One region of the Mesorhizobium sp. M0052 genome, then DNA from elsewhere that is predicted to be linked to it. Evidence: predicted binding sites of a transcription regulator. Region 1 holds the regulator's gene; each other region holds the start of a gene.
The links. Region 1 encodes PhoB, which activates phosphate uptake and scavenging genes when phosphate is short. Its sites were predicted from a motif close to TGTCATNNANCTGTCAT; they were not measured.
Positions count from the first base shown of each region.

Region 2: the regulator PhoB is predicted to act here: its motif matches at 1,407-1,423, upstream of ugpB (sn-glycerol-3-phosphate ABC transporter substrate-binding protein UgpB).
Region 3: the regulator PhoB is predicted to act here: its motif matches at 1,822-1,838, upstream of NKJ77_RS26295 (alkaline phosphatase D family protein).
Region 4: the regulator PhoB is predicted to act here: its motif matches at 1,694-1,710, upstream of NKJ77_RS12275 (DUF1045 domain-containing protein).

Region 1 is NZ_JAMYUS010000025.1:90,968-95,057, reverse strand. Features, by position in the region: gene xylF (D-xylose ABC transporter substrate-binding protein) at 1-843, opposite strand, end outside; gene NKJ77_RS27305 (ROK family protein) at 1,110-2,345, shown strand; gene phoB (phosphate regulon transcriptional regulator PhoB) at 2,376-3,065, opposite strand; gene phoU (phosphate signaling complex protein PhoU) at 3,082-3,786, opposite strand; gene pstB (phosphate ABC transporter ATP-binding protein PstB) at 3,828-4,090, opposite strand, start outside.
Region 2 is NZ_JAMYUS010000001.1:96,272-100,361, reverse strand. Features, by position in the region: gene ugpB (sn-glycerol-3-phosphate ABC transporter substrate-binding protein UgpB) at 34-1,344, opposite strand; gene NKJ77_RS00485 (hypothetical protein) at 1,530-1,676, shown strand; gene NKJ77_RS00480 (bifunctional diguanylate cyclase/phosphodiesterase) at 1,824-4,090, shown strand, end outside.
Region 3 is NZ_JAMYUS010000023.1:80,977-85,066, reverse strand. Features, by position in the region: gene NKJ77_RS26300 (hypothetical protein) at 1-128, shown strand, start outside; gene NKJ77_RS26295 (alkaline phosphatase D family protein) at 176-1,750, opposite strand; gene NKJ77_RS26290 (MFS transporter) at 2,014-3,297, opposite strand; gene NKJ77_RS26285 (TetR/AcrR family transcriptional regulator) at 3,371-3,988, shown strand.
Region 4 is NZ_JAMYUS010000007.1:270,796-274,885, reverse strand. Features, by position in the region: gene NKJ77_RS12280 (alpha-D-ribose 1-methylphosphonate 5-triphosphate diphosphatase) at 1-910, opposite strand, end outside; gene NKJ77_RS12275 (DUF1045 domain-containing protein) at 945-1,652, opposite strand; gene iolB (5-deoxy-glucuronate isomerase) at 1,807-2,619, opposite strand; gene NKJ77_RS12265 (hypothetical protein) at 2,811-3,059, opposite strand; gene iolE (myo-inosose-2 dehydratase) at 3,069-3,986, opposite strand.

The sequences.
Region 1 (4,090 bases):
AAGCTGCGAGGCGATCTCGGCGGCGTTCTTGCCGAGTTCGCGCGCGTCTTTCCACACCGACACCGTCTGCGTGCCGAGCGCGATGCGGTTCAGGGCGGCATGGTCGCCGTCCTGGCCCGAGACCGGAACCGTTCCGGCAAGGCCCTGCGCCGTCAGCGCGGCGACAACGCCGCCGGCGGTGCCGTCATTGGCCGCAACCACGGCATCGACTTTGTTGTCGTTGGCGGTCAGGAACTGTTCCATGTTCTTCTGGGCGTTGGCCGGCAGCCAGCCATCGGTATAGGCCTCGCCGACATTCTTGATCTTGCCCGAGTCGATGGCTTCCTTGAGCACTTCCATCGAGCCCGAGAACAGGAAATCGGCATTCGGATCCGAGCCAGAGCCCTTTATGAAGACATAGTTGCCTTCGGGCTTCGCCTTGAACACTTCGCGGGCCTGCATGCGGCCGACTTCCTTGTTGTCGAAGGTCAGGTAAAAAACGTCCTTGTTCTCGATCAGGCGGTCATAGCCGACGACCGGAATGCCTTCGTCCAGCGCCTTCTGCACCGCCGGGCCGATGGCCGAGGCGTCCTGCGCCAGGATGATCAGCGAGTTGGCGCCCTGCGAGATCAGGCTTTCGACGTCGGTCAGCTGCTTGCCGGGATTGGACTGCGCGTCGGCCGAAATGTACTTGTCGCCGGCGGCTTCGATCGCCGTTTTCATCGCCGCCTCGTCGGTCTTCCAGCGCTCTTCCTGGAAGTTCGACCACGACACGCCGATGACCTTGTCCTTCGCCTGCGCGACCGACATCAGCGCCAGCGACATGGCGACACCCGCCAGCATGGCGGCTGCAAATCTGTTCATTATAACCCTCCCTGCGCCGCCCACGGCGCGACAAAACCGGCCCGAAGGCCTGCACAAAGAGGCTCCATTTTTTCGAGCCTCGAAAAAATACTGGTTCAATGATAAGGCACTGTCAACATCGATTATGATGGATTCTGATAGCGTTGCCGAATTTTTTCGAGCTCCGCAATAAACAATGACAGGGCTGCCGGCGTCTGCCAATATTTGGCTGGTGCCGTCGAACGCCTTCACTATCATGAGGCGCGAGGAGGCCGGGAGGAAAACAAATGTCGGTTGGGATCCGCCACGACGATCTGCGCCGTCGCAACCGTGCGATGGTGATTTCGGCCGTGCGCCGGGCCGGCCAGCCGTCGCGGACCGAGATTGCGGCGACCACCGGCCTCAGCCATTCGACGATATCGGCAATCTCGTCTGATCTAATTCAAGAAGGCATCCTGATTGAAGGCAAGCCTGGCGAGACCGGCTCGCTGAAACGCGGCCGGCCGCAGGTCGGCCTTGGCCTCAACCCGGAAGCGGCGGCGGTCATGACCGTGGTGCTGTCGCTGAACTTCCTCTCCGTCACCGTCATCGACTATGCCGGCCAGGTGGTCGCGGAAGAACAGCGCCGGCTCGACACGCTGACCATGCCGCGCGACGAGCTGATCGGCGAATGCGTAGCAATCGTCGGGCGGCGTCTCGCGGACCCGGACCTCGATGTCCAGAGCATCGCCCGCATTGCCATGGGCATCCAGGGCATCACCGATTCGCAGGCGCGGGCCATGCTGTGGTCGCCAATCACGCCACTGACCGACATTGCCTTCGCCGACATGTTGGAAGCGGAATTCGGCATTCCTGCCACCATGGAGAACGACTGCAATATGATGGCGGTGGCCCTGCAATGGCGCCAGCCCGAGCGCTACCGCGACAATTTCATCGCGATCCTCTTGTCGCACGGCATCGGCATGGGGCTGGTGCTGAAAGGCGAACTGTTCACCGGCACCCATTCCTCGGGCGGCGAGTTCGGCCACATGATCCACCGTCCGGGCGGCGCGCTCTGCCGCTGCGGGCGGCGCGGCTGCGTCGAGGCCTATGCCGGAAACTACGCCATCTGGCGCAGCGCCAAAATGATGAGCGAAGATGCCGAGCCGGTCGATATCGGCGACGCTGATATGCGCGCACTCGCCGCGCGCGCCCGCGAAACCGATGGCCCGGAGCGCGAAGCCTATCGCAAGGCCGGTGAGGCGCTCGGCTTCGGCCTCGGCAGCCTGTTTGCGCTGATCGACCCGGCGCCTGTCGCCATGGTTGGCGTCAGCGCCGCCGCCTTCGACCTGATCGAGCCGGCATTGCGCGAAGCGATCGCCCAGACCGCCGGCGGCCAGCACTCGAAATCGATCTCCTTCGACACCGAGCCCAACGAGCTGCCGCTGATCCGCGAAGGCTGTGCCATGCGCGCGCTCGGCTTCGTCGATCAGGAGATTTTCGCGCCGGGCATTCAGGCCAAATCCGGCAAGCATGTCGCCTGAATGGCCGGCAACGGCGCGACGCGCAGCATCCTAGTCTTCCCTGATCGCGTAGCCGGCGCCGCGAATGGTACGGATGACATCCGGCATGCGGCCGTTGTTGACCGCTTTGCGTAAGCGCCCGACATGGACGTCGACGGTTCGCTCGTCGATGTAGATCGTCTCGCCCCAGACATTGTCGAGCAGCTGGCTGCGCGAGAACACGCGGCCGGGATGGCGCATCATGAATTCGAGCAGCCGGAACTCGGTCGGTCCGAGCCTGATCTCGCTCTTCTTGCGGTAGACACGGTGCGACTCGCGGTCGAGCACGATGTCGCCGACCTTGAGCACGCTGGACAGCACTTCCGGCTTGGCCCGGCGCAGCAGCGCCTTCACGCGCGCCATGAACTCCGGCGTCGAGAATGGCTTGACCAGATAGTCGTCGGCACCGGTGGACAGGCCGCGCACGCGATCGCTTTCCTCACCGCGCGCGGTCAGCATGATGATCGGCAGCCGCTCGGTTTCGGGCCGCACTCTAAGCCGCCGGCAGAGCTCGATGCCGGAAACAGCGGGCACCATCCAGTCGAGCACCAGGAGATCGGGCACGTTTTCCTGCAGGCGGATCTCGGCCTCGTCGCCGCGTGTCACCACCTCGACGTGATAGCCTTCGGATTCGAGGTTGTAGCGGAGGAGCACGCCTAGCGGCTCCTCGTCCTCCACGACCATGATGCGTGGCGCGATCATAGGCAGTTCACCCTCATCAGGCCGGCGTGGCCATCGCCGTCTCGTCCTGCTTCGGACGATTGGCGGGCAATTGCTGGCCGGTCAGCACATAATACGCATTTTCGGCGATGTTGGTGACATGATCGCCGATGCGCTCAAGATTCTTGGCGCAGAACAAGAGATGCGTGCAGGCGGTGATGTTGCGAGGGTCTTCCATCATGTAGGTCAAGAGCTCACGAAACACGGACGTGTATTTGACGTCGATGCGCTCGTCGTCATTCCTGAGTTTTGCAAGAGCTGCCGCATCGGTGGCGGCATATTCCTCGACGACGCCTTGCACCTGGATCAGCACCAGCTGCGCCATGGCATCGATGGAGTGCGAGAGGTCGCGCGGCGTGACGCTCAAGCCCACGGTGCCGACGCGTTTGGCGATGTTCTTGGCGAGATCGCCGATGCGCTCGAGGTCGCCGGCCATGCGGATCGAGCCGACCACGGCGCGCAGATCGTTGGCCATCGGCTGGCGCTTGGCGATCAGCGTGATGGCGCGGTCGTCCAGTTCGCGCTGGCGCGCATCCATGATGGCGTCGTCGGAAACGACACGCTGTGCCAGCGCATTGTCCGAATTGAGCAGCGCCCTGGTCGAGCCGCTGACCATCGAGCCTGCCAGATCGCCCATGTCGCGGATCAGCTTGCTGATCTGCCCGAGCTCTTCATCGAAGGAGGCGACGGTATGTTCACCCATGATCTTGGTCCTCGTGCCTGAAAATTCACCCGCCGGACGGCTCAGCCGAAGCGGCCGGTAATGTAGTCCTGGGTGCGCTTGTCGTCGGGGTTGGTGAACATCTTGTCGGTGGCGCCCTCCTCGACGAGATAGCCGAGATGGAACATCGCTGTACGCTGCGACACGCGCGCCGCCTGCTGCATCGAGTGGGTGACGATGACGATCGTGTAGTTCTGGCGCAGTTCGTCGATCAGCTCCTCGACACGGGCGGTGGCGATCGGATCGAGCGCCGAGCAGGGCTCGTCCATCAGGATCACCTCCGGCG
Region 2 (4,090 bases), on a different contig from region 1:
GTCCGCGTGGACGAGGTTCAACTGACAATCGCTTCAGTTTCCGATCGCTTCCTGAATCGCCTTGTTGCCGCGTGCGACCGCGTTGTCGAGCGCCTGCTGCGCAGTCTGCTGGCCGGCCAGCATCTTCTCGAACTCCTCATTCTCGATGTCGCGCACCTGCGGCAGGTTGACGAGGCGCACGCCCTTCGAGTTCTCGGTCGGCGCCTTGCCCAGCATCTGCAGGATCGGCGTCTCACGGCCCGGGTTCTTGTCATAGAAGCCGGACTTCTTGGTCGCCTCATAGGCAGCGAGCGTCACCGGCAGATAACCCGACTTCTGGTGCAGATACTCCTGCACTTCGGTCTTGGACAGGTAGGAGAAGAACGCCGCGACGCCCTTGTATTCCTCGTCCGATTTGTTGCCGAACACCCACAGGCTGGCGCCGCCCGGCGTGGTGTTCTGGGGCGCGCCCTTGGCGTCACTATCATAGGGAAGCTGGCCGATGCCGTAGTTCATGCCCGATTTGACGATGTCACCGAGACCCCCCGACGATTCGGTGAAGATGCCGCATTCTCCGGCAAGAAAGATCTGCTTGGCTTCGGATGTACGGCCGCCATATTTGAAGGTGCCGTCCTTGGCCAGGTCGGCGAGCGCCTGGAAATGATTGACGAAGATCGGCGCATTGATCTTGAGCTCGACGTCGGTTCCGGCAAGTCCGTTCTGGTTGGTGCCATAGGAAACGTCGTTCCAGGCGGCGAAGGCCTCAAGGTGGATCCAGGTCAACCACGTCGAGGTATAGCCGCAGGAAGCGGCGCCGCTCGCCTTGATCTTCTTGGCGGCTTCCCACACCTCGTTCCAGGTCTTTGGCGGATTGTTCACGTCAAGCCCGGCCTTCTGGAAGATATCCTTGTTGTAATAGAGGATGGGCGACGAGGAATTATAGGGGAAGGACAGCATGGTCCCGTCCGGCTTCGAATAGTAGCCGACGATGCCGGGCAAATACTGGCTCTTGTCGAAGGTCACGCCGGCGCTGGTCAGCACATCGGCCACCGGCTTGATCGCACCTTCGGCGGCCATCATGACGCCGGTACCCACGTCGAACACCTGGATGATGTCGGGCGCTTGCCCCGCACGAAAGGCAGCGATGCCGGCATTCAGCGTTTCGGGATAGGTGCCCTTGAAAACAGGGAGAATTTCATAGTCGCTCTGGCTGGCATTGAAATCCTTGGCGATCTTGTCGACCACCTCGGCATTGGCGCCGGTCATTGCATGCCACCAACTGATCTGGGTGGCGGCGAAGGCGGAGGTGGTGGAAAGCAGGGTCAAGGTGGCGGCAACACCGGCCGCAAAGCCGAACAACTTCATGTTTCATCTCCCGTTTGTCATTGGCGAAAGGGGCGCTCCCGCGAACGCAATATGTGTCGCTGATGACAATCGGACAACGGATTTGTTGCTGTTTCGTGAATTTCATACCCGGCTAACTTCGCGCCCCCTCGCCTTGCAACGAGGACAGAGAGAAATGCCAAGCCGGCTCAGCGATAGAATGGGGCATGGTGGGCCTGCAAGGATCGCCGACCGCCCAGCGATGCGTGAAGGGCCCGCGTGACAGCGCCACGCACCTGCACCGTGCGGCCGCCAAACCGGCGCTCGGCCAGATCGAGATCGGCCGAGCGGCATCGCGCCAGGCGCTGCTGTAACCGTGCGTCTGGAATGAGACAGGATCGCCGCAACGTACAACCCGAAAAACCCGCTGTAGTTGTAGTTCGCATAACCGATTCTTCGTCAAGCGTGGCATACTAATCAAGTGGACGGCTTGATTGCTGTGGGAGAGCAGGTGGGGCGAGATGCTGACGGTCTATAATTGTATCGTGCATGAGCACGATCTGAGACTGGTCGCACTGGCAGCGCTCATTTGCGGTATTTCTTCCTTCTCGGCGGTCAACCTGCTTCGCCATGTCGACCGCTCGAGCGAGCGCAACCGCTATACCTGGCTGATGATAGCAGCCACTTCCACCGGCTTCGGTATCTGGGCGACGCACTTCATCGCAATGCTTGCCTTTTCTCCCGGAATCCCCAACGCCTACAATACGGAAATGTCGGCGCTTTCGCTCGCCGGTTCCGTCGCCCTGACCGCTGCGGGCATGTGGATCGCCACCTTGCGCCGGGGCATCGACTACCCTCTGGTCGGCGGCGCGGTCCTCGGCGCTGGTATCGCCGCCATGCACTATATCGGCATGGCCGCCTTCGAGGTCGAAGGGCGCATCGTCTGGAACCCGCTGCTGGTCGGCGTCTCGGTGCTGACAGGCGTCACCCTCGCCGCGCTGGCGCTGCTGGTCGTGTTGCGACGGCCGTCCATGCAGGCCACAATCGCCGCCGCCATCCTGTTGACGCTGGCGATCTGCAGCCTGCACTTCATCGCCATGGGCGCGGTGTCGATCTTCCCGGACTCCTCCATCGAGATATCGCAGTTCACGGTCGAACCGGTGTCGCAGGCCTTCGCCGCCGCCGCAGTCAGCATGGCTATCCTGGTGCTTTCAGCCGCAGCATTGTGGATCGACCTTCGCTTCCGGCGTCACAAGCTCGAGGCCGAGCGCATGCACGGCCTCGCCAACGCCGCCGTCGAGGGGCTGATCGTCTGCGACGGCGCCCGCATCGTCAGCGCCAATGACAGCATCGCGGCACTCACCGGCATTGCGCCGGAAGTGCTGAACGCGATGCTGCTTGGCGACCTCTTCGGCGAACGCACCGCGGCCGGCATGTCCGACTGCAGCGGACAGGCACAGCAAGCCGAACTCAGAGCCCATGACGGCGCCACCATCCCCGTCGAACTTATCGCCAGAAGCATCGACTATTGCGGCAAGCGGCACAGCGTGGTCGCCGTGCGCGACATCCGCGAACGCAGGAAGGCCGAGCAGGAGATCCTGCGCCTCGCCCATTTCGACCCGTTGACCGGGCTCCCCAACCGCCGCAGTTTCTCCGGCCGGCTCGAGGCCGAAATTGCCGCAATGGATCGCGGCGGCAAGGGTGGGCATCTTGCGCTGCTGCTGCTCGACCTCGACCGCTTCAAGGAAGTGAACGACCTGTTCGGGCATGGCGCCGGCGATGCCATGCTGCAGAAGGTGGCGCTATGCGCCTCCGCCGTGCTCCGCCACGGACAGATGCTGGCGCGTCTCGGCGGCGACGAGTTCGCCATCATCGCTCCGAACCTTCCCGATCCGCAGGCGGCCGGCCGCATCGCCGAGGCGGTGCTGGCGGCCATGCGCGAGGAAAACCGGCTGTCGGTCGGTGGCGGGCTGGTGTCGGCCAGCATCGGCATTGCACTTTATCCGCTCGACGCCGATGAGCCGACACTCCTGGTCAGCCACGCCGACACCGCGCTCTACCGCGCCAAGGCCGAGGGCAAGGACACTTACCGTTACTTCGAGGCCTCGATGGGCGCCGAGGCGCGAGACCGGCGCGTGATGGAGCACGAACTGCGCCAGGCCATGGCGCGCGATGAGTTTCGCCTCGTCTACCAGCCACAAAAGGAGATCAGCAGCGGGCGGATGGTTGGGTTCGAAGCGCTGATCCGCTGGCGCCATCCGCAGCGCGGCGACGTGTCGCCGGCGACCTTCATCCCGGTGGCCGAAGACAGCGGCGTCATCATCCAGATCGGCGAATGGGTGCTGGCGACGGCCTGCGCCGAGGCAGCGCGCTGGAAGAACCCTCTCACCGTCGCGGTCAATGTCTCGGCGGTGCAGCTCCACAATCCGAATTTCAGCCGCAAGGTGCATGAAGTCCTGCTCGGCTCCGGCCTGACGCCCGGCAGGCTCGAACTCGAGATCACCGAAACGGCGCTGGTCAAGGACATGCCGCGCGCGCTGGCGACCTTGCGCCAGGTGAAGGCGCTTGGCGTGCGTGTGGCGATGGACGATTTCGGCACCGGCTACTCCTCGCTGTCCAATCTCCGCGCCTTCCCCTTCGACAAGATCAAGATCGACGGCTCATTCATCAAATCAGTCGACAGCAACGGCCAGGTGGCAGCCATCGTGCGCGCCGTTCTGGGGCTTGGCCGCGGTCTCGGCCTGCCGGTTCTGGCCGAGGGCGTCGAGACGCTGGGCGAGCTGAAATT
Region 3 (4,090 bases), on a different contig from region 1:
ACGCCCCTGATGGCGTCGACCCCGTGGTCACCGGCCCGGTCAGCGCCTCTTTCAAGCAGAGGCAGCAGGTTGCAGGCTGCGACAGCGCGGTGTGGCCGAAGATTCCGACGGTTTGCTACCCGGACTGACGGCTGCCCATTCCAGGCATAGCGATCCTTCGCACCGACCCAAAGGCTTACGCCGACCGCACCGGATCGAGCGTCACCTTGTAAAGCTTGATGTCGTCGCGATCCATCAGCCGCACGGTCAGCTGCTCTGTCGCCCCTGAAATGTCCACCAGGCCAAAGAACTGCAGGCCGGCCGAGGGTGGCAGGTTCTGGCCCTGTTCGGTGGTCGGCGCCTTGATGAATTTCAGCTCCGGGCCGAAGGTCATGTCGAAATCATTGGGACCGAAGGTACCGGCGTGGATCGGGCCCGAGACGAATTCCCAGAAAGGATTGAAATCCTGGAACCGCGCCTTGTCGGGGTTGTAATAGTGCGCCGCCGTGTAGTGGACATCGGCGGTCAACCAGACCGTGTTGGTGATGCCGGCAGTCTTGATGTAGCGCAACAGGTCGGCGATCTCGAGCTCGCGGCCTTTGGGCAGGCCATTGTCGCCATTGCTGATGGCTTCCGCGCCGACCTTCTTGGCGCCGTCGTCCCAGACGACGAGGCCGAGCGGCATGTCGGCGGCAATGATCTTCCAGGTCGCCCTGGAATTCGTCAGCTCGCGCTTCAGCCATTTCGTCTGCTGTTCGCCCAGCATGCGTGACTGCGGCGTCATGTCCTCCTGCATGTCGGGGCCGTTCGGGCCGCGATAGGAGCGCATGTCGAGGAAGAACACGTCGAGCAGCGGCCCATGCGCGATCTTGCGGTAGACGCGGCCGGGCTCGGACGGCTCGTAGCGGATCGTCGTCATCTCATGGAAGGCGCGCGCCGCACGCGCCGCGAGCACATGGACGGATTTTTCGGTGTAGCGGCTGTCGGCGCCGAGATTCTTCGAATCCGACCAGTTGTTCAGCACCTCGTGATCGTCCCACTGGTAGAAGGTCGGGCAGATGGCGCTCAAGGCCAGAACGTTTTTGTCCATCATGTTGTATTTCCACTGGTCGCGGTACTCATCCAGCGTCTCGGCCACCTTGCGCTTGCCGTCGATCAGGACGACGTTTTTCCACTTGCCGCCGCCAGGCAGGTCTACCTCGTCCTTCATGGCGCCATCGGCATAGATGGTGTCGCCGGAATGCAGGAAGAAATCCGGCGTGTGCCTGGCGATGGTGGCGTAGGTTTTCATGCCGGTCTCATCGATTCCCCAGCCCTGGCCGGCCGTGTCGCCCGACCATGCGAATCTTATGTCGCGCTTCGAGGCGGGTGCTGTGCGGAAACGGCCGACGATCGGTTCGGAAACGGCGTTGATATCCGACAGGTCGGCGGCAGTCATCCGGTAGAAGATATCCTGGTCGGAGGCGAGGTCGGTGAGCAGGCGCTTGACCGTGAAGTCGCTGGCCGGCGAGGTATCGAGCGGCGCCAGCCGCGTCGCATTGGCGAAGTTTTCCGTCGACGACACTTCGAACATGACGCGCGAAGGCCGGTCGGTGCGCGTCCACACCATGCCGCTCGAGGCATCGACATCGCCGGACTGGACGCCATGGGTGAAGGCCGGGCGCTGGCTGGCGCGCGAATAATAGGGCAAAGCGAGCCCCGATGCGCCGAGCAGACCGGCGGCGCTGGCAGAGGTGACGAGAGCGCGGCGGGTCAACGAGATCTTGTTCATGGCTGTCTCCTGATGGCTTCGAACGGTGCCAGCAAGCTCCAGCTTCAATGTTTCAGCCACATCTCGGGAAGATGAAACTTTGATAACAATCGACAGGTGATCTCCGCCCTTGAGGGGGGAGATGTCGCCGAAGGCGACAGAAGGGGGTCGCCTCGCTTGGAGCGCCGACCTCCTATGCGCAAGAGGCTGAGTCCGGTCGCACGGACCCCCTCTGGCCGCTTCGCGGCCATCTCCCCCCTGAGGGGGGAGATTAGTACCGCGCCTTACGCCGCTTGCGGCTCCGGATCGAAAGCCGGCCTGCTCGTATTGATCAGCAGCGACAGACACGCAGCCACGATCGCCGTCATGCCGCCGATCAGGAAAGCCAGTTCGTAATTGCCCTGCAGTTCGCGCATGGTGCCGCCGAAGGCGGCGGCGGTGGCGGCGCCGACTTGGTGGCCGGCTACGATCCAGCCGAACACGATCGGGCCGCTGCGGTCACCGAAGGCCTCGTTGGCGAGCCTGAGCGTCGGCGGCACGGTGGCGATCCAGTCGAGACCGTAGAGCACGGCGAAGATGATCAGGCTGGTCGCCGAGAAGCCGGAATAGGGCAGATAGATCAGCGCCAGGCCGCGAATGCCGTAGTAGACGCCGAGCAGCTTGCGCGGGTCGAAACGGTCGGTGAGCCAGCCCGAGAGCGTCGTACCGATCAGGTCGAAAATACCCATCAGTGACAGCAGGCCTGCGGCCTGTACCTCGGGGATGCCCATGTCGCCGCAGAAGGAGATCAGATGCGTGCCGACCAGCCCGTTGGTGGTGAAGCCGCAGATGAAGAACGTGGCGAACAGATACCAGAAGACGCGGGTGCCGGCGGCGCGGCGCAGCGTGTTGAGCGTATGCGCCAGGAAATTGCCTTGCGATGCCGGCGATACCGGCGGCACGTCATCCGCCCCGGCGCCATAGCGCACCATGCCGATCGAAGCGGGACGCTCCGGAACCAACAGCCAGACCAGCGGCAGAAGACAGGCGGTGGCGATCGAGACGGCGGTAGCGACGGGCTGCCAGCCGCCCGACTGGGCGAGCGATGCCAGCAGCGGCAGGAACACCAAGAGGCCCGTGGCGCTGGAGGCCGACATCAGCCCCATCACCAAGCCGCGATTGGTCTTGAACCAGCGGTTGACGATGGTGGCGCCGAGCACGGTGGCGACCGCGCCGGAGCCGATACCTGAAAACACGCCCCAGGTGAGGAACAGATGCCATGGCTCGGTCATCAGCAGGCTGAGCGCGGTCGAGCCCGACATGATCACAAGCGAGGCAAGCAGCGTGCGGCGCAAGCCGATACGCTCCATCAATGCGGCGGCAAACGGCCCGGTCAGGCCGTAAAGGAAGATGCCGATCGCGGCGGCAATCGAAACCGTATCGCGCCCCCAGCCGAAGCTTTTATCCAACGGCAGCATCATCACCGAGGGTGCGGAACGAAGCCCGGCCGCGATCAACAAGCAGAGGAAGATGACGCCAACCACGACGAAAGCGTAGCGCTGGCCAAAGGGACGGGATTGAGCTATCATGTTACTGACCGGTACGTTGCAGGGTGAGGACATGTATACGTACCGATCGGTAACACGTCAATCGAGTCATACCATGCCAACGGACAAAAATATTGAACTGACCATCAAGGACGGTCATGCAGCCGCACCGCCCAAGGCTGCCAAGAAAATCCTCGACGTGGCGTACGACCTGTTCTACCGCCGCGGCATCCGGGCGATCGGCGTCGACGAGATCGTCAAGCGCGCCGGCGTCACCAAGCCCAGCCTCTACCGCAGCTTTCCCTCCAAGGACGAGCTCGCCGCTTCCTATCTCAGGCAATATGACCGTGAGTATTGGGAGCGTTTCGACGAAGCCGTGGCTGCCCATCCCGGCGACCCGCGGGCACAGCTCAGGGCTTTCCTGACTCGCGTCGGCAAGCGCACGCAAAGGCCGGACTATCGCGGCTGCGGCATGACCAACGCGGCGGTGGAATATCCCGAACATGGCCATCCGGCGCGCGTCGTCAGCGAGGCCAACAAGCAGGAGTTGCGCCACCGCCTGCGCGCGATGGCCGCAGCGATGGGCGCTAAAGACCCTGACACGCTCGGCGACGGCCTGCTGCTGTTGATCGAAGGCGCCTATATCAGTGGCCAGCTCTTCGGCCTCGGAGGCCCGGCGGCAGCGGTCGCCCACAACGCCGACCTGCTGATCGAGGCGAGCTTGAAGAAATAACATTTCGAACGTTGGCGCCGCCCCTCACCTGCCGGCATCCTTTCCCGGAAATGGGGCGAGGAACGCTCTCATCACGATTTCGCCAATTGCCAGCGTTGCAAG
Region 4 (4,090 bases), on a different contig from region 1:
TGTCGAGCAGGCCGTCGCCGGCCAGCGTGCGGGCCGAGACATTGCCCGAATGCGAGGAGCCGCGCATGACGTTGGGCGCGCCCATCAGCACGCCGAGCCCGGCATCCTTCGAGGCCTTGGCGGCTTCCAGCGTGGTCGGGAATTCCGCGACGCGCACGCCTTGTTCGATCGCCTCGTCGACATGGCCTGATGTGGCGTCGTCATGGCTCGCCAGCACAATGCCCCGCTCGTTGCAGGCGGCTGATATCGCCACCCGGTTCGGTCCCGAATTCTTCGCCGATTCCGACATCCGCTTTTCGCAGAACAATTGGAAGTCGCGGTCGGTCAATTTCAGCTTGCGCTGATAGTAATGGGCGTAGGTCTCGAGATTGACGAACTGGCGCTGTCCCGGCGCATGGTCCATCAGCGAGGCCAGTTTGACCCGCCCGTCGCCATCGAAATTGGCGAAAGCCCGCAAGCAATCCGGCGCCGAGACCTCACAGCGCAGGTGCAGGAAATGGTCGGCCCGCAACCGGTCTTTCGCGACGCTGTCCTCGATCGCGCCGGCGAGCTTGCGGATATCGTCGGAGGTAATATCCGCGTCCTCGTCCATGCCGACACGCAAAGCGTCGAGGACGGTGGTGATGCCGGCGGTGGCCACCTGCGCGTCATGGGCAAGGACGGCGGCGATCGGGTTCCAGCGCACTTTCGGGCGCGGCGCATAGTGGCCTTCAAGATGGTCAGTGTGCAGCTCGACCAGGCCGGGAATGATGTAGTCGCCGCCCATGTCCTCGCCGCCCATGTTCCCGCCGGTGTGGGCGGTGCCGGCGTCGATGCCGGAAATAAAACCGTCGCGCAGCACGAGCGACCCTTCGACGATCTCGTCGGCAAGCACGATGCGGGCGTTGTGGAGAACAGTTTCGGCGGTCATTCAGGCAGTCCCTGGTTACTCGGACGAATTCCGGTCAGGCGGTTTTTCGGGCAGCGCGGCGGCCGAGCGCATGATGCGAAAGCACCATGAACGGAGCGCCCGGTTCGGTTTCGACGAACAGCGTCAGCGCATCCACCAGCACCGGCTGCTGCAGCACATCGGCGAACAGGCTGTCAATTGCCGCGCGCAGACGTTGGCTTTCCTGCGGCCCGGCCCGGCCGGACAGTGTCATGTGGAAGCGAAAGGTCTCGAACACGTAGGGGTAGCCCCACTGACAGAGATTGCGGAACTCGGCCGCCTTCAGCGAATCCGGGCTGCGCCGTTCGATTTCCGCTTCGGTGAGCGGCGCGCGAAAACGGTCGAAGCTAAGCACGACATCATCGGCGAAACGGTTGAGCGGCGGCAGCGGGCCTTCCGGCACCAAAGCGAAGAAACCATCGATCTGGCTGACGACCAGGCGCGGGATGGTGATGGTCGGCGTTGCTTCGGCAAAGGCGTCCAGCGCCGCGCGCAGCGAGCTTTCGGTTTCGTTGACCGCCAACCGGAAGGGCGCTTTCAGCGTCGCATGAAAACCGTAGCGCCGCGCCGATGCGGTGTGAAAGGCGACTTCGGCCGCCGAGAGCTCGCCCACCGCCTCGACGGGTCTGGCGGCGGCACCAAAGGGGTCGCGGCCCAGCCAGTTGGCGGCGATCCGCGCCAACGGCTCGTCCTGCCTTGGGGTGAAATAGATGGCGTAGCGCATCGAAAAAAATCCTCGTCAGCCCGCTGCCATAGGTGATTTCCATGACGGATTGACGAAGCTTATGCGGGTTTTCGAAGGCAAATCGACCCCATGGATCGTTAGCCGACGATTTTTTGCTGCTGGACCAACCGCTTCCGGCGCAAGCGAAGGCCGATCAGGCCTTCGTCAGCCACTCGTGCTCGGGCGCGTTGTGGAACTTCCACGTCCGCTTCGGCCCGGCCATGACGTTGAGGTAATAGAGGTCGTAGCCGTGGCAGGCGGCGCAGGGGTGATAGCCCTTGGGCACCAGCACAACATCGCCGTCCTCGATCGCCATGGCTTCGTCCAACTCGCGGGCGCCGGTCTTGTCGGCGTCGGTGTAGACGCGCTGGAAGGCAAAACCCTGCGGCGGGTTGAGGCGGTGGTAGTAGGTTTCCTCGAGATAGGATTCGGCAGGCAGATTGTCCTGGTCGTGCTTGTGCGGCGGGTAGCTCGATGTGTGGCCGCCGGGCGTGATGACCTCGACCACCAGCAGCGAGTCGGCCGGCTTACCCTCGGGCAATATGTTGGTGACGTAGCGCGTGTTGGTGCCTTTGCCCCGAGTCTCCTGGCCGAGGTCGTCGGGTGCGATGACGCGAACGGGCAAGCCGCCGCCCAGGCCCGGCGCCGAGCAAACCGCGAGCTCGAGATCGGTGTCGGCGGTGACCGACCAGTCCGAACCCTCCGGAATATAGACCGACCACGGCTTGCCCTCGAAGGGCGACATGCGCTCGCCGAGCAGGCCGAGTTCCTGGCCGCCCGCCTTTGCCGTGCCCTTGCCGGTGACGAACACCAGGCAGACTTCGCGATCCCGCGTCTTGCCGGATGCGGTCGCGCCCGGCTTCAGCCGGTGCAGGTCGAAGCCGACATAGGTCCATCCGGCGCTTTTGGGCGTGACATGGGCGACGCGGCCATGGCCCTTGTCGGCTTTGACGAGCAGTTTCGACATGTTTTGTCTCTCCTATCGCATGTCTTCGAGGTCGGCCTCTCAACTTCGTCATCCTAGGGCGAAGCAGGAGCGAAGCTCCGTCGCGAAGACCCTAGGATGACGAAGCGAGGGACGTTCCGGCCAATCATCGACGTAGGCGATACGCCAGGTGTCCAGTGTCCGACCCGCAAGCCTTCCGAGCCACGGCCGCTTCATTCCTTCGGTCCGGCGTCCGCCTTCGCTTCGCCGGTCTTCGGTCGATCAGGCGCAGCCTTGCTCTCCTCCACCGGCTTGTAAAGATAGAAGAACTGCCACACCGCGTAGGCGGCAAAGCCGAGCGCAATGATGCCCCAGAATGGGGTGCCGGAGGCGAATTCTATTCCGGCCCAGATCACGCAGACGGCGACGACGGCAACGCGCCGCCACAGCGGCCGGAAGAACGGGTGCTCGTAATCCTTCATCGGATCGCCTCAGGCATTGGGAAAACCCTGCGTTTCCACCGTGTAGCCGGCCGCCGTCATCACCCGCATCAATTCCTTGTGGCCGACCTGCGCCATCTTGAGCGGCGGGTTCTTCTTCGGGTCCTGCTCGGCCTCGACGACGAACCAGCCTTCATAGCCATGGTCGGCGAAGCGCTGCACGATGGCGCCGAAATCGAGCGAACCGTCGCCAGGCACCGTGAAGGCACCGAGCGCCACGGCGTCGAGAAAGGACTGCTTCGTGCGGTCGAGCCCGTCGATCACGCCCATGCGCACATCCTTCACATGGACATGGCTGATGCGCTTGTGGTGGTTGTCGATGGCGCGCAGCACGTCGCCACCGGCAAAGGCGAGATGCCCTGCATCGAGCAGCAACGGAATGCCTTCGCCGGAATGGCGCACGAAGGCATCGAGCTCCGGCTCGGTCTCGACCACCGCCGCCATGTGATGGTGATAGGACAGCGGCATGCCTTGCTCTGCGCACCATTCGCCGAACTCGGTGAGGCGCCTGGCATAGGCCCTCATCTCGTCGTTCGACAATTTCGGCTTGGTGGCGAGAGGCCTGGAGCGATCACCCTGGATCGAGCGGCCGACCTCGCCATAGACGATGCAAGGCGCATTCACCGCCTTGAACAGGTCGATCATCGGCTGGATGCGATCCTTGTTCTTGCCCATATCCTCATCGACCAGCGTGCCGGAGAACCAGCCGCCGCACAGCGTCACGTCGGCCTGCTTCAGGATCGGGAGCATGATTTCGGGGTCGTTTGGGAAACGCCGGCCCATTTCCATGCCGGTGAAGCCGGCAGAGCGCGACTGGCGCAGGCACTCTTCCAGCGAGACGTCGTCGCTGAGTTCGGCAAGATCATCGTTCCACCACGCAATGGGGGACATGCCCAGTTTGGCTTTCAAGTTTTAGCTCCGGTTTCTTGTTCACCCTCCCCCTTGTGGGGAGGGTCGCTGCGAAGCAGCGGGGTGGGGTGCGGCGCCAGCCCCCACCCGGACCTTCGGTCCGA